3 regions of the Pseudoalteromonas sp. S3431 genome follow, and region 3 is predicted to be linked to each of the others. Evidence: predicted binding sites of a transcription regulator. Region 3 holds the regulator's gene; each other region holds the start of a gene.
The links. The regulator sigma-54, encoded in region 3, starts transcription at its own class of promoters, with help from an activator protein. The targets are predictions, from matches to a motif close to GTTGGCACGNNNNTNGNNT.

Region 1 (10,677 bases), on a different contig from region 3:
ACCACAATGTCCATCGTGCTGAATTCCCGACTGTGATTAGCAGAAGCAATGACCGCACCTTCAACAGGCTGTTTAGGTCGGTGCATATTAAAGTATGCTGGCAACATTTGTCCCTGCATTAGAGGTAATAAAAAATCGCCTTGTTTAATTTCACGCTTAACCGACTCAACCCTTACTGAAGCTGGCACACCGTTGGTGATATCCCCTCGCCTAAATACACGTACCACCCCAACAAAGCTTGCTTTATTAGCTAGTGCAGTATTTGTTTTAGGATCAACATAAGGTTCGCCTTTATGGTAAATGGCGTAAGCCTGATTTAATTTTAAATCACCATTTATATATAAAATATGACCCAGTGTCTGTGTTTTAGTATTTTGATTTGCGCCCAAAACATATGGCTTATTATCTATTTCGTCGCTATTAATTGCTTGCTCATACGTCAAGTAAGGTTTAATTAGTTCAAGTGGCAATGTTGTAACTGCATTTTTACCTTTAGGGGTAATACGCCCCTGCGGAGAAAGCTTTCTGTATGCTTTATTTATCACTAAACGAGGTTTTCCGTCTGCATCGTAAACTAATGTTAGCGCATCCCCTGGGTAAATAAGATTTGGGTTGTTTATTTGAGGATTCATTTGCCATAATTCTGGCCATAGCCAAGGTTTATTTAAATAAATACCAGAGATATCCCAGAGCGTGTCTCCTTTTTTTACAACATACTGTTTTGGCGCGTCTTTTTTTATTTCCAACACATCTGCAACTGCCGGAAAAGCAGCACTTAATGCAAGCATGATTGCAACTAACGGGGATCTCATTGAGCTTCCTTGTATTGTTTTTTCATTATTATTGCCCAAAACCTGTTAAAGGTGAACGTGAATGGCTAAAATAAGAGCATACAATACCCTAAATTAAGCACAAGTGAAAAAGGTAACTATGGCTAGGTTAGAAGTTTTAAGATTTCCAGATGAACGTTTACGTACAATAGCAAAAGAAGTTGCTCAAGTTGACGATACAGTACGCCAAATTGTTAAAGATATGCTGGAAACTATGTATGATGAAAATGGTATAGGGCTTGCTGCTACACAAGTAGATATCCATCAACGAATTGTTGTTATTGACGTATCAGAAGAGCGTGATGAGCCACTGGTATTGATTAATCCACAAATCATCAAAAAAGATGGCTCAACTATTAGCGAAGAAGGCTGTTTATCAGTACCTAACTCGTATGCAAAAGTTGACCGCGCAGAAACAGTAACAGTCTCTGCACTTAACGAAAACGGTGAAGAGTTTGTACTAGATGCAGACGAACTGCTGGCCATTTGTATTCAACATGAACTAGATCACCTTCAAGGTAAGCTATTCATTGATTACTTATCTCCATTAAAGCGCCAACGTATTCGTAAAAAGCTTGAAAAAGAAGCCAAGTTTGCAGAACAGTAATAAGCACCTTAGGAAAACTCAGTGACTCAACCATTACGCATTATATTTGCCGGTACGCCGGACTTTGCCGCACGTCATTTACAAGCGCTGATACAAAGCGAACACCAAATAGTGGGTGTATATAGCCAACCAGATCGCCCTGCAGGTCGTGGTAAAAAATTAAAAGCCAGTGAAGTAAAAGCGCTAGCGCTTGAGCACGACTTACCGGTTTTTCAGCCACAGTCATTAAAAAGTGATGAAGCACTAGCAGAGCTAACAAGCTTAAATGCCGACATTATGATTGTTGTAGCGTATGGCTTAATTTTACCTAAAGCTATTTTAGAAGCTCCACGTTTAGGTTGTTTAAATGTGCATGGTTCTATATTACCGCGCTGGCGCGGTGCTGCACCTATTCAACGCGCAATTTGGGCAGGTGATGAACAAACCGGCGTAACAATAATGCAAATGGATGAAGGGCTAGATACCGGCGATATGCTACATATAAGCCGCTGCCCTATTAGCACGACAGAAACTAGCGCTAGTTTATATACCAAGCTTGCTGAACTAGGTCCAGATGCGTTAATTGAAACCATTAATAAATTAGCTAATGGTGAGCTCACGCCTGAACCTCAAAACGATGAACTTGCTAACTACGCTAAAAAGCTTTCTAAAGAGGAAGCTAATATAGACTGGTCCATGAGTGCGCTGCAAATTGAGCGAAACATTCGCTCTTTTAACCCATGGCCTGTGTGCTTTACTCAAATGAGTGGACAAACAGTAAAGATTTATCAAGCGCAGGTTACCTCGCAATCAGGTAATCCTGGGCAAATTTTATCAAGCGACAAAAATGGCGTAGTAGTGGCGTGTGGTGAACATGCTTTATGTATTACGCAATTACAACCGCAAGGTAAAAAACCAATGGCAATTAACGACTTTTTAAATGGTCGTAGTGACTGGGTTACCCCTGGCACAGTATTAGGCGAAAACAATGAGTAATGTTCAAAACGTACGAGCGCTTGCCGCTGAAACTTTATATAACGTAGTTGATAAAGGCGCTTCGCTTAATCAAGAACTGCCATTTGCTAGCCAAGGCTTACCACCAAAAGACAAAGCGCTACTACAACAAATTTGTTATGGCGTTTTACGCTACTTACCTAGCCTTGAAAACTACTGCCAACATTTAGTGGAAGATCCACTAAAAGGTAAACGCAGAATATTTCAATTTTTATTATATGTAGGTATTTATCAACTACAACACATGCGTGTACCGCCGCACGCAGCAATATCTGAAACTGTAAATGCACTTGCTCAATTACGTGCTTTAGGTTTAAAAGGGCTTATTAACGCTATATTACGTAGTTTTCAACGCCAGCAAATTGAGCTTGAAGAAAAAGCGAAGCTTATCCCTGTGTGTTTATACAACCACCCTAATTGGTTTATCAAACAAGTAAAAGAGGCCTACCCAGATAGTTGGGAAGACATACTTGCAGAAAACCAACAACAAGCACCTATGTGGTTACGTGTAAATCAAGCACAATATAGCACGCAAGAATACAGCGATATGCTAACGGCGAACGATATTGAACATACCTTAAATCCTGACTTTATAGACGGAATTAAGCTCGCTAAACCACGCGATGTATTTTCCTTACCAGAGTTTGATACAGGTGCATGTTCAGTACAAGATGCCGCAGCACAACTTGCAGCACGCTTTTTAGAGCCTAAAGCAGATGACACTATTTTAGATGCCTGTGCAGCACCTGGCGGAAAAACCTGTCACATATTAGAACTTGCTGACGCAGACGTACTTGCACTCGATAGCGACTCAACTCGACTTGAACGTGTTAAGCAAAACCTTACCCGTATTGGCTTAGGTGCAGACTTGCAATGTGGTGATGCCTCGCAACCACATACTTGGTGGGACGAAAAATTATTTGATCGTATTTTGCTTGATGTGCCTTGTTCGGCCACTGGTGTAATTCGCCGCCACCCTGACATAAAATGGTTACGTCGCGCATCAGACATCGAAGATTTAGCTAAGTTACAAGGTGATATACTCAATAGTATTTGGCCACTTTTAAAACCAGGTGGTACATTGGTATACGCTACATGTTCGGTTCTTCCACAAGAAAATCAGCAACAAGTAGCTAAGTTTTTAGCTAATAATGACGATGCAGAGCACATTCCTCTGCATGACAAAGACACCGTTACAATGCCAGGGTTACAGCTACTACCAGGCGAAAGCGATGGATTTTATTACGCTAAGCTAGTTAAAAAAATCTAAAATTAATGAACTGTAAATTAGCCATTTTTATAATTTAAAAATGGCTCTTAATTGCTACTTATAACACGGGTAAATAATGAAAATAATCATACTCGGTGCTGGCCAAGTAGGCGCAACACTCGCTGAGAATTTAGTAGGCGAACAGAATGAAATTACAGTCGTTGATATAGATGGTAACCGATTACGTGAACTTCAAGATAAGTACGACTTACAAGGTGTAGTAGGACACAGTGCGCATCCTGATGTATTACGTCAAGCTGGAGCTGAAGACGCCGATATGGTTATTGCAGTAACCAGTTCAGATGAAGTAAACATGGTTGCATGCCAAGTGGCGTACAGTATTTTTAAAACGCCCACTAAAATTGCCCGTATTCGCTCAGAGCAATATTTAAAATACCGCGAGAAACTTTTTCAGAACGACGACTTGCCAATCGATCATTACATTGCCCCAGAAGCACTCGTGACCAAGTACATTCGTCGCTTAATCGACTACCCTGGCGCATTACAGGTATTGCAGTTTGCCGATGGCATGCTCTCGTTAGTTGCAGTGAAAGCCTATTATGGCGGTTTACTCGTCGGTTATGCATTGTCTGCACTTAAAGAACACATCCCTAATGTAGAAACCCGTGTTGCCGCTATTTACCGCCAAGGTAAAGCAATCAAACCACTAGGTACAACGGTCATTGAAGCCGATGACGAAGTATTTTTTATTGCCGCTACAAAACATATACGCGCAGTAATGAACGAACTACAAAAACTTGAACGTTCTTACAAAAAAATTATGATTGCGGGTGGCGGTAATATTGGCGCGGGCCTTGCCCGCTCACTTGAAAAAAACCACACAGTTAAATTAATTGAGCGTAGCAAAGAGCGTGCTGAGCAACTCTCAGAAATGCTAGATAACACAGTTGTATTTTGTGGTGACGCATCAGATCAAGAATTACTCTCAGAAGAGCATATTGATCAAGTTGATGTATTTATTGCCGTAACCAATGACGATGAAGCAAATATTATGTCAGCCATGCTTGCAAAACGTATGGGCGCACAAAAAACAATGGTACTTATTCAGCGTGGTGCTTACGTTGATTTAGTACAAGGGGGAGAAATAGACATTGCCATATCTCCTCAACAAGCCACCATTTCGGCATTACTAACACATGTACGTCGTGGCGACATTGTTAACGTCTACTCATTACGCAAAGGTGCAGCAGAGGCGATTGAAGCGGTAGCCCATGGTGATGAGAATACATCAAAGGTGGTTGGCCGTGCTATTGCAGATATAAAACTTCCTGCAGGTACAACGATTGGGGCAATTGTACGAAATGACGACGTACTCATTGCTCATGACGACACCATTATTATGTCAGGCGATCACGTTATTATGTTTTTAATCGATAAAAAACACATTAATGTGGTAGAAAAACTATTTCAGGTAAGTGCTATATTTTTGTAGTCTTATGACGTAGAAAAAGCCGCTGGCGAAGGCGGCTTTAATCGCTGATAATCGCGTGTTAATTATCATTTTAGAGTTACTGTACTTTTGCAAACTCTTCTTTAGAAAGCTCACCATTCCCGTCAGTGTCTAAGTCATCAAATAATTTCACTAACTGCGCGTTAACTTGCGCTTCTTGCTTGGTGATAACCCCGTCACTATCGATATCAAAAGAGGCAAAATCAACGGCGGCATACGCAGCTGACGACGATGCTAAAATGATGACGGCCAGTGTTGTGTTTAATGTTTTCATAATAATTTCCTAAATAATAAAGAGGAAGTCCTTTTCAAAGATCCCTGACTGTGAAAAATGTTTAATCTGAAAAAAGATTAATTAACCTGAACTCTGGTTAACTAGTAATTAGCGAACTCTTCTTTAGAAAGCTCACCGCTACCGTCGGTATCTAGCTCGATAAATTCAGCCATTAAATCGGTGTCGACTGCCGCTTCACTTGGGCTAATTGTGCCGCTACCATCTATATCAAGGCTATTAAAGTCTGATGCTGCAAATACAACTGAAGAAGACGCTATAGCTATAAGTGCCAGTGCTTTATTTAAATGTTTCATAGTTTAATCCTTCAATGTTCTATCAAAAAAATTGCTTCGTTTAGCTTAAACGTAATTTTTCACTTCCTTGTTACCCTCTTTCGTAAGCTCCTTGCCTACTTAGGTTGTCTTTGGCAACTCAGGATAAATACTTGTTAATTAAGCTTCTGAAAATTCTTCTTTTGATAACTCACCATTTTGGTCAGTATCAAGTTCTGAGAACATGCTCATTAACTTTGCATCTACTGATGCTTCTGCTTGGCTAATTGTGCCACTGCCGTCTACATCAAGTGTATCAAAGTCTGTTGCAGCAAAAGCGGCTGAAGAAGATGCTAATGCAATAAGTGCTAGTGCTTTATTAATGCGTTTCATAATATGTATCCTTCAAATTTATGTGTGTGCGATTAAGGTGTCTTACTTTAAATCACGCTTAAGTTCAGTACACCATGACTATTACAACTTAGGTGCCAACTTTTAAAAACTGTTATTTTTCAAGTGGTTAATAGTATGAAATCGTGATGTGGATAAATTTCAAGTGCTTTCCTGTTGCTTTTTAGCAACACAGCGATATGAAAAAACAAAATAGACAATAAAAACAAGAGGTTAATTTAGATTAAAAAAACACAAATTATGAATTTAGATATTTTAAATGAGGTTTAAAGCAAAAATTTAGCTTTATTTTGGTTGGGTTTATTACATGAAATTAGATTATGGTAATCTTTTATTATTTTAAGCTACTGTTTTATATTATTTATTTAATTATTAAAAATAATAACCAAATAATTTTCATCTATAAAGCAGGCAATCGCTATTTTGTTGCAAAATAGCGAAATCTCTTTTAACCGACTTCGAATTCGAGCATGGAGGGATCAATAAAGTGCTCTTTCATAAAGGTATTCATTTCATCTTCACTGGCTATTAGTTTAATACCAAATCTGATCCCCGCATCATGCTCTTTAACGCTACACACTTCGCCTTCAAAATTTTGCGCACTGCTATCTAGCATAATAGTACATTGCATATCTTTTATACTTTCAAGCTCTTTATTACTTCTAACATCAAACATAACTCCCGTTAATGAGATATCTTTAATAACACCTTCGAGTACTCTGTCGTCACTTAGTTTTAGCTTTGCAGGTAATAAAGTAGGGATACGCGTTTGCGAACGCAAACTAAATAACTGAACCTGTTCAGGAAAGTTTATAAAAATAAGCCGAGCCGGATGAGAAGAAATAGACATAATTTTCTGACGAAACGCAATTACTTTCCCACCGCTGCCTTCTATTAAAGCCCTCACGACAACGGTTATACCGTCACGTAAATAATCACTTGCCGCAGGTAAGCGTTTTGAGCTTGGATAATTTAAAATGATAAATTTATCATCAAGTAATCCCACCATCTCAGTCTTAATGCGTTTACTACTGGTAGGCGTTAAAATTTCTAGGTCGACCAAGCTGCCAATAGTTATATTATTAAGATTACTTATTGGCATATTCTCTCCCTTGTAATGTATTTTTTAAATAAAACAGTTGGCTTTATCCACGCCAAAACGTTGGCGTAAATAACACAAGTAAAGTAAATATTTCTAACCGGCCAAACACCATCGCAATAGTAAGTAACCATTTAGCGCCATCAGTTATCGCGCCATAATGCGATGCTACATCACCCAAACCTGGACCTAAATTATTTAAACAAGCAGCAGTGGCAGAGAACGCCGTTATGTTATCCATACCCGTGCCCATAAGCGCTAGCATAATAATAATAAACACCAGCGCATAAGCAGAGAAAAAGCCCCACACAGCTTCTACCACTTTATCTGGCAACGCCTTTCGACCCAACTTAATTGAATATATAGCACGAGGATGCACCAAACGATTAAGCTCACGCACGCCCTGCAAATAAAGTAAAAATACGCGAACGACCTTCATACCACCACCGGTAGAGCCTGCACAGCCACCAATAAAGCTCGAAAATATAAGTAAAATAGGTAAAAACAAAGGCCATGTTGAAAAGTTATCAGTAGCAAAGCCTGCCGTTGTACTCATTGATACTGCTTGGAATAAAGCCTGATCGAGGGTTTCGTCGCCATTAGCATATATTTCATTTGACGAAAGCACCGTAAAACAAATAACTACAAGTGCAAGCTGAATGCATAGGAAAACTTTAAATTCAGGGTCACGTAAATAAACTCTTACGTTTCGGCTCGATACAGCGGCATAATGTAGCGAAAAATTAATTGCAGCAATAATTAAAAAGAATACACAAATAAAGTTAATGACAGGGCTATCAAAGTGACCTATCGATGCGTCATAAGTAGAAAAGCCGCCTATCGCCACTGTAGAAAATGCATGGCAGATAGCATCAAACCAGCTCATTCCTGCCGCCCAATAAGCGAGCATACATGTCAGCGTAAGCGACACATAAATGTACCAAAGATGCTTAGCTGTATCAGCAATCCGTGGAGTCATTTTTGAATCTTTTACCGGGCCTGGAATTTCAGCGCGGTACAACTGCATACCACCCACGCCTAACATAGGCAGTATAGCGACGGCGAGTACGATTATACCCATACCGCCAAACCACTGGAGTTGCTGGCGATAAAACAACACCGATTTGGGTAAATACTCAATACCGGTAAGCACTGTAGCGCCTGTGGTTGTTAAGCCAGAAAATGCTTCAAATACCGCATCAGCGAGCGATAAATTCGGTTCTTGTAAAAATATAAGCGGTAACGATGCAAATGCCCCAAGTACCAACCAAAACAAAACAACAATTAAAAAGCCTTCACGTGCTTTTAAGTCACCGTTTTCATGACGGTTTGGGTAATAAGCCATCATGCCAATAACAACACTAAAGATAAATGCTAAAACAAAAGGAACACCACCACCGTCTTTATATATTAAAGACACCAGTGCTGGGGGCACCATGGTAATACTAAACAGCGCAACGAGTTGGCCAAGAATTTTTATGATGGTACGAAATTGCATTTAGCTTATCGCTTTTATTATTAGTAAATTCAGGTTGAGTAGTATCAACCAAATTAAATAGAGTGAATATGCATTACATGCAATTTGTGTAGGTTATTACTCTTTAATCGTTAACTCAACTGCGCCGTGACTTAAATCAAAAATATCTTTGATTGCTTGCTGCGCTTCGCGGCTATCTATTGTAATCACCCATTCAATATTAGCAGTAAATTGCTTATCAATATTAAGCACTTGATACTTTGTTTTTAATAACTGCTCAATCGAGCCTTGCATGCTGTACTCGCTACTCCCTGTAATTTCAACACTGGGAACTTTAAGCACTGTTTGCAACTTCACTAACGCATTGTTTAGTGAGCCACCATAAGCACGTACTAGTCCGCCAGTGCCTAATTTTATGCCGCCAAAGTAACGTGTGACGACAGCTGTGATTTCGCCAAGGCCTGAACCCACCAGCACATTTAACATAGGCTTTCCTGCAGTGCCATTTGGTTCACCATCGTCCGAAAAACCATAAACATGGCTGCCACCGGGGTTGCCTGCCACATGTGCCCAACAGTTATGACGCGCATCGCTATACTTTTCTTCAATGCTTTTAATAAATGCTTTAGCTGAATTTAAATCGGGGGTGTGTGCAATGTGGACTATAAACGTACTTTTTTTAATTTCTTCTTGATGAAAAACGTCAGCAGCGGGGTATTTATATTCAGACATATTTTAAACTTGTAAAAAGGGGGCCAAAAGGCCCCTTTAAATAATGTACGTATTTTAACGTGTATAAACTAATTGGTGTTAACTAGAATTAATCGAGCGCTAAATCTCGTGTCATATTTTCTAAGCTATCTTCGTGAACAATAATGTTATCTTCAATACGAATGCCGCCAAATGGTTTAAATGACTCTACCTTTTCCCAGTTAATAAACTGCTTATTATCGGTTTGCGCTAAATCACCAAGCAGTGAATCAATAAAGTATAAACCAGGCTCAATAGTAAACACTTGGTTTTTTTCGATCAGGCGAGTACAACGCAAGAACGGATGCCCTTCAGGCGATGGCTGATGTGTGCCCTTTTCGTCACTCATAAAACCGCCCATATCATGCACTTGTAAACCTAGGTGATGTCCTAGTCCATGCGGGAAGAAAGTAGAGGTAATTTTACGCTCAACAATTTCTGTCGCGGGTAGGTTAACAATTTTAAAGTCACTGAGTATTTGTGCGATACGGTTATGGCATTCAACGTGTAAATCACCATAAAGCATACCCGGCTTTAAACCTTTACCTAACTCGATTTGTTGAACTGTCATCGCTTGTACAAGCTCAGCAAACTCACCTTGCTTTTTGAAATCATACGTACGAGTAATATCAGCGGCATAACCATTAAAGTTTGCACCGGCATCAATTAAAAATGAGTTATGAGTGTGTGGCGCTTTTGGATCAAAGTGCGTGTAATGCAAAATAGCGCAGTTTTCGTTAAGCGCAACAATGTTGCCGTACGGCATTTCATTTTCGCTTTGACGTGTCGCCATTAAATACGCTTGCTGAATATCGAACTCGCTACCACCATTAAAAAATGTATCGCGTGCAGCTTTATGCCCATCTACTGCAATGCGGTTAGCGTTGCGTAAACATTCAAGTTCGTACTGCGTTTTATAAGCGCGGTGGTAATGAAAATAGTTAAGTACAGGCTCAGGGTTCATAATACTAAAACCAAGGGCTTGCGCTACTTCAATGTATTCACCCATGTAAGCATATTTAGCTTTATCGTATGGTAATAACTTTTCTACTTGATCAGGTTGTAGCAATAGCTCTATATCAAAGTATTCAGCCCAAAAGTCGCGTGGCTCATCAGGCACTTTATGCCAAAAATCTACTGGACGATAAAATATGAGTTTTGGCTTGTCGCAGCCATTTACCACAATCCAGCAATGAGGATTATCAATAACCGGTAACCATGCT
Region 2 (10,677 bases), on a different contig from region 3:
ACTCATCAAGCTTCCATCGAAGTGAAACCGAACCTTTATCTTGAGATGTATAATAACCTGCATAATTTAAGGTCTCTAAACCATCGTTACCTTCATAAGTCGTTGACTGCTCAATAACGTGATTAAAATCACCTTTTAGTGTTAAAGAACCGTAATCATTTAGATCCATTTTTTGTGAAAATGTTATATCAACCCCACGCGCACTTTCTTCGTTTAAATTATATACACGTTGGATAATTTTAGTTATCTGGCCTTCACTGTTTCGTGTAATATCGTTACAAAATGCATTGTCGGTGCCATAACTTAGGCTTGAGTTATAGCATTGCTCTAATATTTCTTCGTTAGGGATTTCTCCAAGCGCATCTTCAATTGAAATGTCGTAGTAATCTATCGCGAGGTTGAAGCCTGTTAAAAAGTCAGGCGCCATTGTGATTCCAAACGTGTAAGAATCTGATGTCTCAACATTTACATTTGAATTACCTGCATTTGGAGAGTAACTATTGTTCTCATCTGCCAACTCAAATGCTTCATCCTCAGAGATTAAAGTAGCAAGAGTTGGATCTAATCGACAATTTGCATGGCCAACTTCTGTTGAGGTAGCTGTTACACCTTCGCATATGTCATCAAAGCTATCAAAGTCACCTCGAGGAGGTGAATAAAGATCACTGATACTTGGCGCACGCTGTGAACGTGAATAGTTAGCTCTAATGCCATAACCTTCAACGGGTATCCACATAAAACCAAGCTTATAACTGGCTACGTTGTCTAAACTATCGACGCTGTATTGTGCTAACCGTAATGACGTTTCGACTGAAAGTGACTTAGCAAAAGTTACTTCTCTGAGTAGCGGTATACTAAATTCACTAAATATTTCAAACACATCCATTGATTCATTAAACTCAGGAATTGTATTCCAAGTGATCCCCCCCACTTTTAGCTCTTCGCTGGTTTGTAAATCAACAGTGTCTTTGCGGTACTCACCTCCAAATACAGCTGATACATTACCCGCTGGTAGCTTAAATAAATCCCCTGTCATGTAACCTAAAAGATTATATTGCTCAATATAGGTATTAATTGTTGGACTACTGCGTATCCAATCGGCCATTTCTGGTGTAATTGAACCTTCGCCAAATATATTTAATGCAACACAACCATCTGCACGTGCTTGCTCATCTTTACATTGAATAGTACCATCTTCGAGTTGCTCTGCTTGCAAAGCTTGGTTTACTTTGACTATATTTAGTTCGTTATTACGATGCTGTTCTTGATGAAATTTACCAAAGCCTACCGACATATCCCATTCCCACTCATCATTAAAAGCGGTTCCCTGTAAACCAGCCCAAGTACGAAGGGTTGTACGATTATTTTCGGTTGTAATATTACCTACTTCACCAAAACGTCTATCCCAATAAATACGATCTTTATATGGATTAGTATCAATCATCTCCTGGGGAACATAAGGGTTATCTATTGGAATATATCCAGGTCGAATATCATCTAAAGCATCGCCAGTTTCTGCATCAAAAGTTGGTACATAGGCACTTTCATAATCGTCTTCTGGTGACTTATTATTGAAAGAACTAGTAAGGCTTAACTGAACTTGAGCATATGCTGTTAGTGAGTCGTTAATATCGTAATTAAGTTTTACGGCAGTGCTAAATTTATCATTTGGTATTTTGAGCGCAACATACTCATTTGAATTAATACCGTAACGCTCTTCGTTACCTTTCCAATCATCACGTAACGTTTGCCCATCGTACCAAAATTGAGTGTCATTATTACTAGACTCTAAAAATACGCCTCCTAGAGTTCCATCACTTTTGCTTGCCCAATCGGCGGGTGTTTGATCACGCATACATACATCATCGCCATCTGCATTTTGCATTGTGTTACACATAAGCGAGCTGTCGTAGCCATGAACATCTTCTAATTGGGCACGTTTTCTATCTGAGTAACTTAATCCAAATTCACGGTCCCAACTAGAGCTAACAAAGACGTAACCTTTATCATCATCAAATGAAGTACCGTAATCCATATCAATCGTGAATTCTTTTGCACCGCCTTCAAACGACTCCCCTGTTCGACCGCTTAAACTAAAGCCTTCTTTATCAGTTTGCGTAATTATATTAACCACACCTGATACCGCATCTGCACCATAAGTTGCAGATGCGCCACCGGTAATAACTTCAACGCGCTGCACCATACCACTAGGGATCGTACTTAAACTTACTTTATTACCACTGTAACTATTTGAAACAACACGACGCCCATCAATCAATGTTAACGTCCTACTAGCACCCAAACCGCGTAAATTAACGGTAGAAAGCCCGGTACCCGAAACTAATGACTGACTATTAGTATTACTAATATCTTCAGTTAATGAAGGAATACCATCAACTAAAATATCAGCTAACGATCCCACACCTGTATCAGCAATATCTTCACGAGTCATAACAACTAGTGGTGTAGGAACACTAAAACTATCACGTCTTAAACGAGATCCTGTTATAACAATTTTTTCTACTTTTTCTTTGGTTTTGGCCACTTTTTTAGCTAACGTTGTATTTGTTTGTGGTCCAACATCAATATTTTCTTGTGCTATCACTTGCTGAGAAAAACTTGCAGTGATCGCGATTACTAATAGGCATTTTCTTGTTGATAAAGTGTTCACACGCTTCCCTTTATGAATGTTTTTAATATTTATGTCATTATTTTTAAGTTAAAACAGTTCAATTTATTAATTATTTTATTTGTTACTTATAATTAAATAAATGTTAATTAAATAGCAATCACCTTAACCTCCTTTATGTCACTTCTTTATATCTTTTTAAAGTCTATTCATTTAAAAACAATAACTTAAAATATTACATAAAGCATGCAATCACATACCGTAGTTAGCTTTCATTGAAACACACTGTTTTCTAACCGTATGTATGGCGCGCTTTATTAGGTGGCACGCTTTTTACTTTGCCACAGATTATTGGCATCTAATTAGGTGAGGTTGATGATGAACTTTAAGAGTGATTGCACTTTTTCTATGTATTTTTACAACTTGGATCATGCAAAGATAAAAGAGTACCCACATCAGGCAGATACAATTAATTATTAGCTTTTGAAAGATATAAATATCGTGCGGAAGGAGAAATGTTGCAATATAGGTGTCATTAAAGTTAGTTTCATTGCTTTGCTTTTAGCAAAACATGTCTTTATGTCGCTTTAATCTCACAAAAAAAGCAGCGTTAATAACAAGCTGCTCCGATACTCATAAGTCATTACAATATATGGTAGCCAAACCAATCTGGCTTTATGGTTTGTGCTTCACCGCTGGGGGTTAACTTTATATTCAATTGGCTGTCGAGTAAATCAATGGCAAAGCAATCGTCTACATCATGTAAATCATCTTTATGAATATGGCTAAGCCCTGCAAGTAAATCGTTTTTAGCACGCTCTTTAGCTTCATGGCTACTGCTTGCAACATACAGTGCAAAGTCGTGTTGCTCAGCCATAGAATCACTTCTGTAAGCGCCTAAATTTACAAAATAAAGTTGTTTATTTTGCTCCACATAGCTATCAACAACTTCTACTTTAAAGCCATCAATATGATTAATTGCCATGTAGCTATCCATGTGTACACTACTTCTGTCGCCTACCCACTGGCTTTTTAACTTTGAGTAGGTTTGCTCTATATTCTCCCCTACTACAAAGCGAATATCGTGCATTTCAATATGGCAACCCTGAATTCGACCACCTAAATACACCATAAATAACTGCATTTGCTTCTCTTTATAAATTATCTACATCAATATTATGTTTTTTAATCAACTTATAAAAGTCTGAACGGTTACGTTTGGCAAGCTTAGCGCCTTCAGCTACGTTACCACCAGCCATTTTTAAAGTGTTAATTACATAGTCGCGCTCAAACTCTTTTTTAGCGTCGTTTAGTGATAATGGTTCTACGTTTTTTTCATTACTATTTAGCGCAGCTAACACTAAGTGCTCTGAAATAACATCGCTTGGCGTTAATGCTACAACCTGCTCTACTACGTTTTGTAATTGGCGGATATTACCTGGCCAGTCGTAACGTACAAGCGCATGCATAGCATCGCTTGCAAAGTGTTTTTCAGTTTGGTTCATGCGCTTAGCAATGCTTGCACTAAAGTGCTGTGCTAATAAGCTTATATCTTCGCGGCGCTCACACAGCGGCGGTAATTTTAAATTAACTACGTTTAAGCGATAGTATAAATCTTCTCTAAATTGCTGGTTTAAAATAGCTTCAGGAAGATTTTTATGTGTTGCCGACACTATGCGTACATCAATTGCTATCTCTTCTTGAAAACCTACTGGGCGAATTGTTTTTTCTTGTAATACGCGCAGTAACTTAACCTGTAAGTTAAGCGGCATATCGCCAATTTCGTCTAAAAATAACGTGCCACCCTGTGCTTGTTGAAACAAACCTTGGTGATCTTTAATTGCACCCGTAAACGAGCCTTTTTTATGACCAAATAATTCAGACTCTAAAAGCTCCCCTGGTACAGCGCCGCAGTTAATTGCAACAAAAGGGCCACCGCTTACATGACTATGCTGGTGAATCGCCTGTGCGAGTAATTCTTTACCAGTACCACTAGCCCCCGAAATAAGTACATTAACTTGCGTTGGCCCAAGTAGTTTTACTTGCTCTAACAAGTGCAGCATTGCACCACTGCGCGTAACTATATTACTTTTAGGTGCAGCTTCATCGGCGTTAACACCATGAATTTCTATCGCTTTAGCAAGGCTGTCAAATAGCTCGTCTTTATCCACGGGTTTAGTTATGAATGCAAAAATGCCCTGCTTAGTTGCCTCTACTGCATCAGGAATTGAGCCGTGCGCTGTCATCATAATGACAGGTAATGCTGGGTAGCGGCTTTGCAGCTGACGATGCAGTGCCATACCATCCATTTCATCCATGCGTAAGTCGGTTATTACGGCATCAAACACTTGGCTTTTAAGTATTTGTAGTGCGGTTAAGCCGCTTTCACAGGTTGTCACTTCGTATCCTTTTGATTCAATACGAATAGAGAGCAGTTTTAATAAGCTAGCGTCGTCGTCAACGAGTAATACTTTTGCACTTTGCACTTTAGTTGCTGCCATCGTTACTGCTCCTTCGTTTCTTCTCGTAGTAAAAGTTGCTGCTCAATCGTAGCTAACGATGAGAGGGTTTCTTGCATTTTATTATTAAGTGCTTGCTGCTCTTTTTTAGCATTTATTTGCATAGTTACTTGCTGCTTTTGAAGCCATAAATATTGCTTTATGTCATCAGGCCAAAAGTAAGCAAGATCGAGTTTTAGCAACTTAGTCATTACCGTATTTGGATCATCATTTATGTTTAAGCACATAAATTTAAAAAAGCGTTTAAGCTCGTTTTCACCTGTAAAAACATCTTTGTTAGGTACCAATTTAAATCCGCCACACTGATTAGCGTGCCATGCAATAACTTGCTCTGCAGGAGGATAGCTTGGTTCAATTTTTGGTCTAGGTTTTGGACTAGGGTTACTGTTTTTGTCGTTCGTTTTTTTTGTATCGACCACAGGTGCAGGTGTAATTGACACACGCTCTTTTTGCCCATTATTAATTTCACAACCTGATATAACCATGCTACTAAGCACACATAAAATAGCGATTAAACGCAAGCGCATGTTAATTAACTCCTAGACTTTTTGTTATGGGAATTTTAATTGAAAACCGGCAACCATGTGGCTCGTTATGCTCAACAGTAAGTGTACCTCTTAGCTGTTCAACAGACTCTTTTACAATAGTTAAGCCCAGCCCACTGCCTTGCAGCGTAACATTTTTACTGTGTTTACCTTGATAAAATGCGCTGAAAATTTGAGTTTTTTCTTGCTCTTTAATACCGCACCCTTTATCAAGTACAACGATACAAAGCTGGTTTTGCTCAAGCGCTAAATTAATAGTAACGCTTTGCTTATTATCTGAAAATTTTAAGCCATTTGAAATAAGCTGAATTAAAATCATCTCAATAAGCTCACTAGGTAAAGCAAGCGGTTTGTTAGGTAAAGTGTTTTGCCACTGCAGAGCTTGCTCACGCGCACTTAAGCGATGCTCAAAATGGCTATTAATTTTATTAATAAGAAGACTAAATTCAACTTCGCTTAAGCTGTCTTTACTGGTGCGAATCGCATTATAACTCAGCAGGCTGTCAATCATTGTGCGAAGGCGCACCATAGATTGGCTAATAAGCTCAAGCACTGCTTTTTGCTCAGCGGTAATTGGGCCTACTATTTCATCAGTTAATAAGTCAGTGCCTTCAACCATTGAAGCAAGCGGTGTTTTTAGCTCATGGGTAACATGGCGTAAAAAAGTATCTTTTTGCTGCTCAAGCATATGAAGTTGCTCTTGCACCCATTGGAGCTTTTCTCCTAGCTCAACAAGCTCAGCTGAACCTTTCACAGATATTTTTTGCTGCCAATGCCCCTGCCCTAGCTTATCAATAACCGTAGTTAACCCTTTTAGTCGCCCACTTATACGCCATAAAAAACCACCACCAACAATTAAAGTAAGCGGAATAAGTGCCACCAGCCAGTTTATAAATGAAGTTTGTAAGCTTGTAAGCTCATTTTGGTTATTGGTAATTTGTGCTTCGTTTTTATCACGTAACCATACAGTAAGCTCAGCAACTAAATCGCTCACTGGCACAAATAGCTCAGCTTGTTGTTGTTTTTGCTCAACGAGTTTTACATGCGCGGTTTGTAAGGTGGTATATAAGCGTTGCCATTGGTGAATATACTCTTTATTCGTGTTTACAAATTTGAGTTCATCAATGCTTTGTAGGGATGATTGCCATTTATCGACAATGAGCTTATCAAGCGATTCACTTTTTAATACCCAGTTTTGCCTAGTGGCGCGCTCAAGGCTGTTGAGCTCTTGTTTTAGAGTATTAAACGATTTGGTAACTTGATAGTTGTTACTCACGATACTTTGAGTAACTGCTAATTGCTTGTTAAGCGCATTTAAAAATACAATCACCACTATAGAAAGCGGGAGTAACGAAAGCAGCATACTCATTGCAAATTGCCCAATTAAATTAGGCCGCCAGTTAAGCATTGCTTGGTATTTTTTAGCTATGGTTGCTGGCATTTCGTTTAGTCCTTTTAAGTTAAGCGCTCTATTATTAGGTGCTTACCTTATACACTAGCTGAACCAGCAATTATATTTAATACGATTAACAGCCAGCGCTACAAAAACAATGTGTCGCCAAATAGAGACAACGTAACTCGTTGATTTTAATAAACTCCCTTTCACCCCCACCAAATAATGTTGCAAAAGGCGCACAAAAATTACAATAAACCCAGTAAAAACTTCTCACTGGCTTAAAGCAAAAATAATAACCAATTGAAAAATAACAATAATTATTATTGGCACCATTTTTGTAATAGGAGGAATAACTTTAATCAATAAGGAAATAATTATGAACAAACGCACTTTAGTAATTTCATCATTACTGGCTTTAGGCTTTTTAGGCGCTAATGCACACGCAATGGACGTTCACGCGACTTTTAACGAACTTGATAAAGACAGTAACGGCACATTAAGTGAAGCCGAAGCAGGTGAAGATGCTGTGTTACACGAGAATTTTTCTCAAATTGATACTAATCAAGATGGGCAATTGTCGCCAGATGAATTCAAAAAATTTATTCAATAAACTCATTTAATAAGGAACGTGATTATGAAACAACTTATAGCCGCTTTTTCATTAATGTTTTTAGCAATTAGTGCCACCGTAATTGCATCGCCAACAAATGTGCGTTTTGCCCACTTAGATAAAGATATGGATGGACAAATATCAATTATCGAAGCCAAGCAAGACAAAGAAGTAATGAAGCAATTTACCGATTTAGACGAAAACGATGATGAAGTAATTTCTAAGACAGAGTTTAAAAGCTTTAAGCCTTAACAAGTTAAGTTTTGCTTAAGCTTTTATCTAGTAGAGTGAACTAAAGCATTTGCCATAATCCCTGAGGGAGTGTGTAAAAGGATTTAATGTTGGGATTTAAATTATGGCAAGTGCTTTCCCCGCTTCTACTAAATTGTTTATAACCTAAATAACCTGAACTCTGGTTAATAAATCTATCTCAAGCAGCTATTCCCAGCGCTGACTGCGTTGAATTTACTTGTAATAGGCCTGATGTGTTAATTAACCTCTCAACCAGATTACAGGTTAAATAATCTCTTGGAAGAAATACCATGAGGATACTTTCCTTTGTTACAAGCATCTTAATACTATCAAGTTTTGACGCCCTAGCACTTGATGTTAAGCAACGCTTTTCCCATCTCGATACTAACAAAAATGGTTATTTAACCCATGATGAACTTGAACCTCAACCACAATTATTGAGCACATTTTTGATATGGGATAAAGATCAAGATAACCAAATTTCATTAATCGAATTTAAAAATTATCTAACCAATAACCTCTACTGAGTATTTCCTATGAAAAAAATACGCTATATGGCACTTTTTGCATTCAGCACTTTTTGCACTCTAAGTTTTGCCGCAAGCAATAATATTGTTGAACAATTTAATAAATTTGATAGAAACCAAGATGGCTTTTTAACACGTGGCGAAGCATCAATAGACCCTGCTCTTTGGTCTCGATTTTCAAGCTATGATCAAGATAAAGATGGTAAGCTAACATTAAATGAATACGGTTTATACGCGAGTAAATAATTGTTAACTCTTAAGCTAGGTAGGTATCACTAACTAGCTTTAGTTTACTTCGTCCCCCAACCATCTCATCATATTGGTATTATAAAAATGATTTTGTTAGTGTTGATTCACTAACAATAAAAAATAATGCCTTATGCTACTCAAAAAACTAATCAAACCACTCATACTAGCCAGCCTTTGCGCAAGTTCTAGCTACACTTTTGCACAAACAAAAGTAATTTATAACGCCAATGGTTACACCCCTTTATACAAAGGCGAAGTACAGCAGTTTTCTACCCTTGTCATTAAAGATGGAAAAGTAGTAAAAGTAGGTGGCGATACACTAAAAAATAGCTACCCAGACGCCAAGCTCATTGATGTAAAAGGTAGCACCTTATTACCAGGCTTAATTGATGCTCATGGCCATGTTATTGGCCTGGGAGATAACTTATCGCAGCTTGATGTACGTGGTGCAAAATCAGTTGATGAAGTCACAAATAAACTAAAAATATTTGCCAATAACAAACAAGGTTGGATTATAGGGCGAGGTTGGAACCAAGAGCTTTGGGCTGATACCCGCTTCCCAACAGCTAAAGATTTAGACAAAGTAGTTAATGATCGTCCAGTTGTGCTTTCACGTGTAGATAGCCACGCTATTTGGGCAAATTCAAAAGCGCTCGAACTTGCAGGTATTACCGCCCAAACAAAAGCACCTGAAGGCGGTGAAATAATTAAAGACGAATTTGGCAACCCTACCGGCATATTTGTAGATAAAGCAGAATCGCTAATTACCCAGCATATGCCAGAAGCTTCCAAGCAAGATATAAGCGATTCGCTTGATGCAGCAGGAAAGCATTTATTAAGTTTAGGTATTACCTCTACCCATGATGCTGGCATTGATAAAGCAACGTGGGAAGTTTACAAAGAACGCAGTGAACTAGGAAATTTACCTGTGCGTATTGTGGCCATGTTAAGTGGCGCTAGCCCCGACTTAAACACAATGCTTAAAGCAGGGCGATACCAAGACGCAAACAGTTTCATGTCAATCCGCAGTGTTAAAGTATACGCCGATGGTGCACTTGGATCTCGTGGCGCAGCTCTTATTGAAGATTATGCAGACCGTACAGGCCATCATGGATTAATGCTAGAGACACAAGAAAAACTCGAAGCACTCTTTACGCAAAGCTTTAAGCGCGGTTTTAGCGCTCACACCCATGCTATTGGCGATAAAGCAAATAAAGTGGTACTTGATGCTTATGAGAAGGTGTTTAAAAAAACGGGAGGGATATTACTTCGTAACCGTATAGAACATGCGCAAATTGTAACGCTTGAAGACATTCCTCGCTTTAAAAAGTTAAAGATAATCCCATCAATGCAACCAGTGCATGCTACATCAGATATGCATATGGCAGAGCAACGCTTAACTGAAAAACAACTAAGCGGTGCCTACGCTTGGCAATCTTTTTTACAGCAAGGCTCTATTATTGCGGCTGGGTCAGACTACCCTGTAGAACTCGCTAATCCATTCTATGGGTTATATTCAGCCATTACACGCATGGACCACAATCAATTACCTAAAAATGGTTGGCGTGCAAGTGAAGTATTAAGTAGAGAAGATGCATTACGTGCATTTACTTTAGGCGGTGCGTATGCCGCACATCAAGAGTTTAAAATTGGTAGCTTAGAACAAGGTAAATGGGCTGACTTTATTTTAATAGACAAAGATTACTTTAAAATACCTGTTGATGAGATTTATGAAACGAATGTGTTGCAAACATGGATAGCAGGAATAAAACGGTACGAAAAAGAAAAAAATATTATCGATAAATAAAACCTATAAAGGGTTAACGCAAGTTAACCCTTTATAGTTACAGCGTAGTATTTTAGCTTTTAGGCGCTTCAACTTTTGGCTGACGATATATTTTTATAATGTGATATAAATTTACGAGCGACAATAAGCCGTTGGTAAAAATC
Region 3 (10,677 bases):
ATTAAAAATAGATAGGGCGTTTATTAAAGGTTTACCAAATGATGACACAGGTGCAATAGCTGCTTTGGTTATATCACTTGGTGCTAAGTTGGGTTTAAAAACGATTGCAGAAGGAGTTGAAACGCAGGAACAAGCTAAATTTTTGAAAGATTTAGGGTGCGATGAGGTGCAAGGGTTTATGTATGCCAAGCCGATGCCTGAGCACGAATTAATTGAGTTTATTAATAAGCAAAATAATTAAAGTTAAATTATGATTTTACAGCTAAAGCCACATCACACATTGTAATGTTGTATATATAAACAATGCTATAAGGTATAATTCGCGCCTTTTGTTATTCTACGGCTAAATTTATGAGCACACTCAAAGCTAAGCGCGCCTTATTTTCATACCCTAAATATTGGGCTGAATGTTATGGCACCGCGCCATTTTTACCTACTACACGTGAAGAAATGGATGCACTTGGCTGGGATAGCTGCGACATAATTATTATCAGTGGCGACGCGTACGTTGATCATCCTAGTTTTGGTATGGCGGTAATTGGCCGTGTACTTGAAGCGCAAGGCTTTAGAGTGGGCATTATTGCCCAGCCAGCATGGGACTCTAAAGATGCATTTATGGAGCTAGGCAGACCGAATTTATTTTTTGGTGTAACAGCTGGGAACATGGATTCAATGATCAACCGCTATACTGCCGAAAAGCGTATGCGTCATGATGATGCTTACACACCTGATAACGTCGGCGGTAAACGCCCCGATCGTGCCGTAATGATTTACTCGCAAAAATGCCGTGAAGCATACAAAGGTATCCCAATTGTTATTGGTGGTATTGAAGCTAGCCTTCGTCGTATTGCTCATTATGATTATTGGCAAGAAAAAGTACGTCGTAGTATTTTGTTTGATGCAAAAGCGGATATTTTAATTTATGGCAACGCAGAGCGCCCGTTAGTTGAAGTTGCACACCGTATTGCGGCGGGCGAAACGATGGATACGATTCAGGATATTCGCGGCACGGCTGTTATTCGAAAAGAGCCCCTACCTGGTTGGCGTGGCAGTGATTCTACCGCTATTGATAAAATTGGTAAAATCGACCCTATTCCAAACCCATATGGCGCGGATGATGTTGGCTGTAGTAAATCTGAATTTAAACAAGCCGGTATTGATTTAAAAGCTGAAGCTGCAAAACCAATTATGGTTCAGCCTGCGCGACCTAAACCGTGGGAAAAAACCTACGTTAAGTTACCTGCTTATGAGCAAGTAAGTGTTAACAAACCTTTGTACGCCCACGCCTCGCGCATTTTGCATCAAGAAACAAATCCTGGTTGTGCAAGAGCGCTGTTTCAGCGACACGGCGATCGTTCTATTTGGGTAAACCCGCCAGCATACCCGTTAGAAACACATGAAATGGATGCTGTATTTGGTTTGCCGTATCAGCGTATTCCTCACCCAAGTTATGGTGATGCTAAAATACCTGCTTACGATATGATTAAAACATCAGTTAATATTATGCGTGGCTGTTTTGGTGGTTGTTCGTTTTGCTCAATTACAGAGCATGAAGGGCGCATTATTCAAAGTCGTTCGCAAGAATCTATTATTGAAGAAATTGAACAAATTAGAGATAAAGTTCCCGGCTTTACTGGTGTTATTTCTGATTTAGGTGGTCCAACGGCGAATATGTATAAGCTGCGCTGTACGAGCAAAAAGGCAGAGAGTACCTGTAGACGCTTATCATGTGTATATCCTGATATTTGTAAACACATGGATACAGATCATACGCCAACAATAGATTTGTATAAAAAAGCACGTGAAGTTAAGGGTATTAAAAAGGTATTGATTGCTTCAGGTGTTCGTTATGACCTAGCTGTACGCGACCCTCGTTACGTTAAAGAGTTAGTAACTCATCATGTGGGTGGCTACTTAAAAATAGCGCCAGAGCATACAGAGGATGGTCCATTATCAAAAATGATGAAACCAGGTATGGGAGCGTACGATCAATTTAAAGAACTATTTGATAAGTACTCTAAAGAAGCCGGTAAAAAGCAGTATTTAATTCCTTACTTTATATCTGCTCACCCAGGTACAAAAGATGAAGACATGGTAAATATGGCTTTATGGCTTAAATCAAACGACTTTAAGCTTGATCAGGTACAAAATTTTTACCCATCACCTATGGCTAATGCGACGACTATTTACCATACAGAGATGAACTCTTTACGTAATATAAAAAACAACTCAGAAGTTGTTCCAGTACCTAAAGGCGCTCGCCAACGTAGATTGCATAAAGCTATTTTACGCTACCATGATGCAGCAGGTTGGCCGATGATACGTGAAGCACTACGTAAAATGGGTAAAGCTAATTTAATTGGTAAAGGGCCTAACTGTTTAGTGCCAGAAGAAGGGCGTGATGAAAAAATAGGTAAAGGCGGTAAAAAAGGCGGGCGACCAGCATTAACGCGACATACCGGTTTTAGCCAATTTAAAAAGGCAAACACTAAACCAAAAGTAGGTGGTAATCGTCAAAGTACACGTTAGTAATTCAATCTGCCAGTTATTAGTTTAATTGCGATACGCGCTTTTCAGCCTTCGTAATACGTAAGTTGAGTTAACCTTGCTCTTTATTATCAATATTATTGTAGATGATAAAGAGTGAGCTTTTAGAGCCCCCTCTTTGAGCTGCGCGTATTTAGTGCCTATATATTTGCAGTCAGTTCTTCCTTATAACGTTGATGATAACCACAAACGTAATTTAAGTGACCATAACGGCTGAATACCTGTTAGCCCTTGCGTCATTTTATTATCTTTTAAGATTATATAAGATGGCGTGACTTGCCCTTGCCAATCGGTAAATATCTCACTGTGTTGATCGTTGACGGTCGTAAAACTGTAGCCATGATCATTTAGATAGTTATGTAGTTCTTGATCAGAACCTGATTTTATTGCGATGCTCACGACAGGATAATTATTCTCGTTTGCGAGTTCGTTTATGGCAGGGGAGGTAATACTACAAATAGAGCACCAAGTTCCCCAAAAATACACAAGGGTTGGTTTATCTTGGCTCATTGCTGCTAGATCAATGTTTTGCTCTTTATAATCTGTTAATTGTAATTGAGGATTTGCTGGCATGACAGGTTGCCGCCACCAATTGACGGCAGTATAAATGACGAAAAATATGGAGCCATATACCAATACACTTTTTAATATTGATAACCCTTTTTGTTTTAGCGTTTTTTTAGGTGTCTCTTTTTTATTCTTGATATTCGTTGTCATAGTTGCAGCTTTACCCTAAGTATTTTTTACTTTAGTTATTTGCAAAAATTTCTAATTTATACCAGCAACCAGGTAGCAGTTCCTAAAAAGGCGAATATACCAACAATATCTGTCACAGTGGTTAGCACCACACTCCCTGCAAGTGCGGGGTCTATATTCATTCTTTTAAGTATTATTGGAATGCTTGCGCCAGCCACACCAGCCACGACTAAGTTCATAAACATAGCGAAGGCAAGTACACCACCAAGCATAAAGTCCCATTGCCATAGGGCAATAACACCTGCAATTAATAATGACCACAAAATACCGTTTAATGCACCAATGGCAAGTTCTTTCATCATTAAAAAGCGTTGGTTTGTTTGGTTTATATGGCCTACCGCAATACCGCGTATAACAAGCGTTAACGATTGACTTCCTGCAACGCCACCCATAGAAGGGACAATACCGTTTAGTACCGCCAAAATAGGTAAAACATCTAGTGTTCCTTCAAAAAAGCTAGCAACAAAGGCCGCTGCAAGTGCGGTTAGTAAATTGACACCTAACCAAACTGAACGTTTTTTAGAGCTTTTGAGTACTGGCGCAAAGGTATCTTCTTCATCATCTAGACCGGCTAAGCCTAGTAAACTATGCTCTGCATCTTCTCGAATTACGTCAACAATATCATCGATAGTGACACGACCAAGTAATTGATCGTTATCATCCACAACAGGTGCTGATATCCAATTATGGCGCTCAAATAGTTGCGCGACTTCACTTTCATCCATTGAAATTGGGATTGATTCACAATCTTCATCCATTAAATCGCGAACAATTTTTTCAGGTGGGTTCGTTAATAACGTACTCAGTGATAGAGCGCCTATAAAACAGTTGTGTTTATCAACAACATATAGATCATCTGTACCTTCTGGTAGCTCCCCACGTAGCCTAATATATCTAAGTACAACATCGAGCGTTACATCAGGGCGAATGGTTACCGTATCGGTGTTCATTAGCGCGCCAGCTGAACGCTCTTGATATGAAAGTGCTTGCGTTGCACGCTCACGGTCTTGAATATCCATCGCGCTGACAACGTCTTTATAAACGGTGTCTGGTAAACTACGGAGTACTTCACCTAAGTCATCGTGGCCCATGTCTTCAGTTGCGGCTGCAATGTGCTCAGGTTCCATTTGGGCAATAATGCCTAAACGAACATCTTCGGAAAGCTCTTCAAGAACATCACCTTGTACATCAGGGTCAACCAATTGCCAAAGTAGTCGGCGAATTTTATGCGGCGATGACTCTAATAATAATGCGGTATCACAAGGAGCTGTTTTTGCTAACATCCGCCTAACTTGAACAAATTGACCACTGTTAAGCGACTTTGTCACTTGTTTTAATTGTTGTAGTGGATAGTCTTGTTCAAAAGCTTCAGGCATTGGCGTCCTTATTGATTTTTATATAACTATGGATAGGGAGGTTTATTAATGGGGTAATTAACCACATTTAGTTTATCTTAGTTTCGGTTTTTAGCTAAGTGCTATTCTTCTTCATTAAAGCGTTGTGCTATCAATTGACCAACGGCATGTAAAGCTTGTTCGGCATCAGGGCCCTCACACACTACTTTTACCTCTTTTCCTTGACTGCTTTCCAGTAGCATTAAAGCCAATACACTGTCCCCAGGCGCTTCTTTATCATCTTGATATATCATGATTGAGGCATCAAATTTAATAGCAAGTTGCGCTAATACTGTAGCGGCTCTTGCATGAAGTCCTAATTTATTTTTTATTAAAAAAGTGTCTTCTAAACGCATAAGTTACTCTACCTAAGCTGAACAGATGATTATTTTGAATGAGTTATTTTTCTTGTTCTCTATGGCGGATTTTTACATTTGGATGTGTCATCGAAAAACTTTCACCAATCGTTTGTGCTAAATATACTGAGCGATGTTGCCCACCAGTACAACCTATAGCAATAGTTAAGTAGCTACGGTTATTTCGCTCTAAATGTGGCAACCATGTTTGTACAAAAGTTTGAATTTGCCAAGTGAACTTTTGGACAATGCTGTGGCTGGCTAAGTAATCCTTTACGGGTTGGTCTAAGCCATTTAAAGGTTTTAATTCTGGCTCCCAATGTGGGTTCGGTAAAAAGCGTGCATCAAAGACATAATCAGCTTCCTTAGGAATGCCGTGTTTAAAGCCAAACGACTCAAAAGTAACAATGAGTTGTTTATCTTTTTTACCCAGAATTTTTTCACGAATTGATTCAGCAAGTTGATGAACACTTAAATCACTCGTGTCGATCATATAGTCAGCGCGAGTAGTGAGAACATCGAGTAGTTCTTTTTCTTTTTTTATTGCTAAATCAAGAGGTAATGAGTCAACTGATAACGGGTGTAGACGGCGAGTCTCAGAAAAACGTTTAATTAATGTTTGATCCTCACTGTCTAGATAAAACAGAGTCGGTTTAGCAAAGCCAGGTAAGTATTCAAGGATATCGTTAAATTCGTCTTGCTCTTTTGGTAAATTCCGGACATCAATACTAACTGCAATTTTGTCGTAGTTATCAGATACACTTCTCACTAAAGAAGGTAGCAGATTAATTGGAATATTATCTACGCAATAATAACCTAAATCTTCAACTACGCGTAAAGCAACCGATTTTCCAGAACCGGAACGGCCACTTATGATAATTAATTCCATTTATCACCCATTATGTTAATTACGATTGTTCTACAATAACTTGATACAGTTCAGTATCTGATTTTGCGCTGCGTAACTGTTTACAAAAATCTTTATTATTTAGTTTATCAGCTATCGTTGCGAGCGTCTTTAAGTGCTGCTGGTTATCGCCATCAGGTACGATGAGAGCAACAAATATATCAACAGGGCGATTATCTATTGCATCAAAATTAATAGGTGTTTCGCTTACTAATACGAGTGCTAAAGGCTCTTCTGCGCCGCTCATTCGCCCATGAGGGATTGCAATGCCTCTTCCTATACCAGTGCTTCCCAGTTTTTCTCTATTCATTAAGGCGCTGAGAATATCTTGTTGAGAAAGATATGGGAGCTTGTCATGAGCAAGTTGACTGATGAACTCTAAAATTCTTTTTTTACTATTAAAAAGGACCGCAGCTCTGCTGCAGTCCTGGCATATAAGTGAACTTAATTTCATAATATTAGTGTCGAGCAAGCTTCTCTTTGTGTTTAATAACTTGGCGATCGAGCTTGTCAATCAGCGAGTCAATGGCGGCGTACATATCTTGATGTTCAGTAGAGGCAAATAACTCAGCTCCACTTACATGAATCGTTGCCTCAGCTTTTTGGTTTAATTTTTCTATATCAAGAATGACATGAACATTATTAATATGATCTGAGTGTCTTTCTAGCTTCGCAAATTTGGTATTTACATAATCTCTTAATGAATCAGTTACTTCTACGTGACGACCAGTTAAGTTTAGTTGCATAAGCATTACCCTCTTTGTTTAGCGTCTTAAATCAAACTTTTTCGCTGATTTGACGGTGGAATAGCTAGAGATTCGCGATACTTTGCGATTGTACGTCTCGCTACTTTTATTCCTTGCTCAGCTAATATATCTGCAATTTTACTATCACTCAATGGTTTTGCTGAGTTTTCTGCTGCGATTAATTTTTTAATGAGAGCGCGTATTGCTGTTGATGAGCATTCGCCTCCATTTTCAGTACTTACATGGCTTGAGAAAAAATATTTAAGCTCAAAAATACCGCGAGGTGTATGCATATATTTTTGAGTTGTTACGCGTGAAATAGTTGATTCGTGCATTTCGACCATTTCTGCTACATCATTTAAAACCATTGGTTTCATGGCTTCGGGGCCATGCTCAAAAAAACCTTGTTGTTGCTTAACAATACAATTAGTTACTTTTAATAGTGTATCGTTTCTACTTTCTAAACTTTTAATAAACCATTTAGCTTCTTGTAGATGCGAGCGAATAAACTGGCTATCACCACTTGATTTAACGGTGCGTGACATTGCTGCATATTGGCTGTTGACTCTGATTTTAGGCATGCTATCTGGGTTTAGTTCAACAACCCAGCGACCTTTTATTTTTTTCACCGATACATCAGGAATTACATACTCAGATTCTTCTCTAACTATAGTATCCGCCGGTTTTGGGCTAAGAGTATGTATTAAAGTCATTATTTCTTTAAGCTCTTCTTCTTTGAGCTTTGTTTTTTTCATTAATGTACGATAGTCGCGAGCAGCTAATAGATCAATGTGCTCGGTTAAAATCATTTTTGTTTCATTAATATAGGGTGTTTCTTTATCGTATTGGTTCAGCTGAATACATAAGCATTCTTGTAAACTACGTGCTGCAATACCAACAGGGTCAAACAATTGAATTCGTTTTAAAACAGCTTCTATTTCGTCAAGTTCAACTTCGTTGTCTTCTTCGTTCTCTTGATTAAAACTTTCTAAAATTTCTTCGCAGCTCAGCGTTAAAATACCCGAATCATCGACGGCTTCAACAATCGCAATCGCAATCGCTTCATCGGTAGGACTAAAGGGAGTCAGTTGTAGTTGCCACATTAGGTATTCATGGAGCGTTTCAGTTGAGGAGCCTTGGTATATAGATTCATCTTCAGGCATTGGTCCTGATGATGACGCTGGGGCTGCGCTCATATATTCATCCCAACTAACATCCATAGCCATTTCATCACTTAGCGTATCTTTAGCAAGTGCTTCACCACTGTCTTGCTCATATTCGCTCGGAACATCATCAGCATTTGCGCTAACAGTGACATCGTCGTTATCTGCTTTTTGCTCGTTTTTACCAGTAGAATCTTCGGCGTAATCTTGCTCTTCAACCTCTAATAGGGGGTTGCTGTCGAGTGCTTCTTGTATTTCTTGCTGGAGATCCAATGTACTGAGTTGCAACAGGCGAATTGCTTGTTGCAGCTGTGGAGTCATTGTAAGTTGCTGGCCCATGCGCAGCTGTAATGATTGCCTCATGTATCTCTAACAATCCTTTTATGTTGTTATAATTAATACTAGCAGATGCTTAAAGACATGGCGTAAATGTTACAGCCTAAATTGCTCGCCTAAATAAACATCACGTACTGTTTTATCGTTTAATACGTGTTCTGGAGTGCCTGATGCAATTAACTCACCATGAGAAACTATGTAGGCTTTTTCGCAAACATCAAGAGTTTCTCTTACATTATGGTCGGTAATTAACACACCAATACCACGATTTTTAAGATGTTCTATTATTTTCTTTATATCTAACACTGAAATAGGGTCAACACCAGCAAAAGGCTCATCAAGCAATATAAATTTAGGATCAGCGGCTAGTGCTCGCGCTATTTCAACTCGGCGACGCTCGCCTCCTGATAATGCCATACCTTGGCTATCACGAATGTGCTGAATACTAAATTCATCTAATAAATTGTTAAGTGTGTCTTCTCTTGCTTGCTTATTTAGCTCTTTACGTGTTTCTAAAATAGCCATTAAATTTTGATAAACAGTAAGCTTTCTAAAAATTGATGATTCTTGGGGTAAGTAACCAATGCCTAATCTAGCACGACTATGCATAGGTAAAAGAGTAATATCGTTATCGTCGATAGAAATCTTGCCTTTATCACTAGGTACAAGGCCTACAATCATATAAAACGTTGTGGTTTTACCTGCACCATTAGGGCCAAGTAACCCGACTATGCTGCCAGCCTTTACTTCCAGACCTACATTTTTTACAACTTCACGGCCTTTATAACTTTTAGCTAATAGTTCTGCTTTTAATGTACTCATGGCTGACCTTTATCGTTTTTTTCTTTTTTAGTCTCAATAGGTACTAAAATAGTATGCACACGATCGGTTGAGTTTTCGTCTTTTTCAGCGCTAATTAATTGCTGTTGCATATCGTAAGTAATACTCTTGGCATTTATTTTTTGACCCGCTTGCGATACTTGTGCATCGCCAATAAGGGTTAAAAATCGTTTAGCTACATCATAACGAACTTCGTTTGCGCTGGCGCTCATTATAGTGCCATCAGTTTGTTTTTCTTCGAAATATGCAGGGCTACCAGTTGCAATTAGTAGCTGTTTATTATCGCCTAATTCATCACGTTTATGTACTTCTAAACGGTCGGCTGTAATACGGCGGTTGCCGTGAATAATCTCAACATTTTTTTCAAAAATTCCGACGTTTTCTTTTAATTGGCCTTCTTGTTTGTCGGCACTTATTGATATTTGATTCGCTGCAGGTTGAATCGCTTGTTCAGCAGCGCTAAGGTTGAAAGCTAGTATAAGTGTCGGAATAATAAGTATTTTTGAAATTTTATTGGTCATAATATATAGTTCGCGTATGGTTAATAAGTTTTATCACTTCAGTTTTTAAATCGGCTTCAAGGCCTTTACCGGTGATCTTTAAATTGGGTCCCGTAACAATAACGGGTTGCTCTGAACGCATCGTGAGTAGTTTTATATCTACTTGAATATTATCCGCATTAATCTTGTCTATCATTGCATTATCAGTAAGATTCTTGGCAACCACGTTACCTTCTAAAATTAATTGTTTTCCTTCATATAACGTTGCTTCGTCTGCATTTATTCGCCATGTTTGTTTTTCGTTATATAAGGTGAAAATGGGCTTTTCAAAAAAGGTAAAGCCTAGCTGTTGATATAATTCCATTTTAGCAGCTGTAACTTTATGATTAATTTTACCATTTTCATCATAGGCCGTTTGTTTTAGCTCAATAGCAATATAATCAGGCTTAGCGATAACTTCAGCTTCAACCTGAGCTGTCATATTTGTTTGTGCAAAATAAGGGTACCAAAGCCAAACCATACAGCTGATGAATAAAACGCTTAAAATTATGCGCGCTGTATTCATGAACTAGTACCTTTGCTAGTAAGTGGTTTGTCGTTCTCTAGCATAAGTAAGTCGGTTAGTTCTCTCACTGCGCCAAAACCACCCAGCATCTGTGTCGTGTAATGTGATAAACGCTTGATTAGTGGGTGAGCATCGTTAACTGCAACGGCAAACCCGACTAATTCCATTACTGGCATATCGGGGCCATCATCACCAATATAGGCAATTTGATCATCACTTAGGTGAAGCTTGTTTTTTAGCTCTTCGTAAGCAATAAGCTTGTTTTCTTGACCTTGATAAATATGTTGTACTGTTAAACTGGTCATACGTTGTTGCACTATCTGCGAATGGCGACCAGTAATAACAGCCACTTCAAAGCCACTGTTTATAAGCGCTTTAATGCCAAAACCATCTTTTGTATTAAATGCTTTGAGCTCTTCACCTTGATTGCCAAGATAAATTCGGCCATCAGAAAATACACCATCAATATCGCATATAAGTAGTTTTACTTTTTTAGCACGTGCTTTTGCATCAGCACTCAGCGGTTGATAGAGTTCTTCAAATTGCATTTATAATACTCCTGCTTTT

Region 1: the regulator sigma-54 is predicted to act here: its motif matches at 6,192-6,210, upstream of DO88_RS04625 (EF-hand domain-containing protein).
Region 2: the regulator sigma-54 is predicted to act here: its motif matches at 7,412-7,430, upstream of DO88_RS16260 (EF-hand domain-containing protein).

The regions. Positions count from the first base shown of each region.
Region 1 is NZ_JJNY01000062.1:6,757-17,433, forward strand. It holds gene DO88_RS04660 (LysM peptidoglycan-binding domain-containing protein) at 1-812, opposite strand, end outside; gene def (peptide deformylase) at 931-1,437, shown strand; gene fmt (methionyl-tRNA formyltransferase) at 1,459-2,412, shown strand; gene rsmB (16S rRNA (cytosine(967)-C(5))-methyltransferase RsmB) at 2,405-3,700, shown strand; gene trkA (Trk system potassium transporter TrkA) at 3,777-5,153, shown strand; gene DO88_RS04635 (calmodulin) at 5,230-5,445, opposite strand; gene DO88_RS04630 (calmodulin) at 5,547-5,759, opposite strand; gene DO88_RS04625 (EF-hand domain-containing protein) at 5,898-6,110, opposite strand; gene DO88_RS04620 (flagellar brake domain-containing protein) at 6,577-7,230, opposite strand; gene DO88_RS04615 (TrkH family potassium uptake protein) at 7,274-8,725, opposite strand; gene DO88_RS04610 (YigZ family protein) at 8,822-9,436, opposite strand; gene pepQ (Xaa-Pro dipeptidase) at 9,525-10,677, opposite strand, start outside.
Region 2 is NZ_JJNY01000007.1:19,604-30,280, forward strand. It holds gene DO88_RS16285 (TonB-dependent receptor domain-containing protein) at 1-2,671, opposite strand, end outside; gene DO88_RS16280 (DUF1543 domain-containing protein) at 3,273-3,773, opposite strand; gene DO88_RS16275 (sigma 54-interacting transcriptional regulator) at 3,784-5,130, opposite strand; gene DO88_RS16270 (hypothetical protein) at 5,133-5,675, opposite strand; gene DO88_RS16265 (sensor histidine kinase) at 5,677-7,134, opposite strand; gene DO88_RS16260 (EF-hand domain-containing protein) at 7,466-7,699, shown strand; gene DO88_RS16255 (hypothetical protein) at 7,724-7,951, shown strand; gene DO88_RS16250 (calcium dependent protein) at 8,242-8,478, shown strand; gene DO88_RS16245 (calcium-binding protein) at 8,488-8,724, shown strand; gene DO88_RS16240 (amidohydrolase) at 8,858-10,534, shown strand; gene DO88_RS16235 (YgjV family protein) at 10,587-10,677, opposite strand, start outside.
Region 3 is NZ_JJNY01000044.1:49,863-60,539, reverse strand. It holds gene DO88_RS08050 (GGDEF/EAL domain-containing response regulator) at 1-241, shown strand, start outside; gene DO88_RS08055 (YgiQ family radical SAM protein) at 352-2,529, shown strand; gene DO88_RS08060 (protein disulfide oxidoreductase) at 2,713-3,120, opposite strand; gene mgtE (magnesium transporter) at 3,321-4,679, opposite strand; gene DO88_RS08070 (HPr family phosphocarrier protein) at 4,781-5,053, opposite strand; gene rapZ (RNase adapter RapZ) at 5,097-5,942, opposite strand; gene ptsN (PTS IIA-like nitrogen regulatory protein PtsN) at 5,962-6,414, opposite strand; gene hpf (ribosome hibernation promoting factor) at 6,419-6,706, opposite strand; gene DO88_RS08090 (RNA polymerase factor sigma-54) at 6,733-8,232, opposite strand; gene lptB (LPS export ABC transporter ATP-binding protein) at 8,302-9,027, opposite strand; gene lptA (lipopolysaccharide transport periplasmic protein LptA) at 9,024-9,566, opposite strand; gene lptC (LPS export ABC transporter periplasmic protein LptC) at 9,556-10,110, opposite strand; gene kdsC (3-deoxy-manno-octulosonate-8-phosphatase KdsC) at 10,107-10,658, opposite strand; gene DO88_RS08115 (KpsF/GutQ family sugar-phosphate isomerase) at 10,659-10,677, opposite strand, start outside.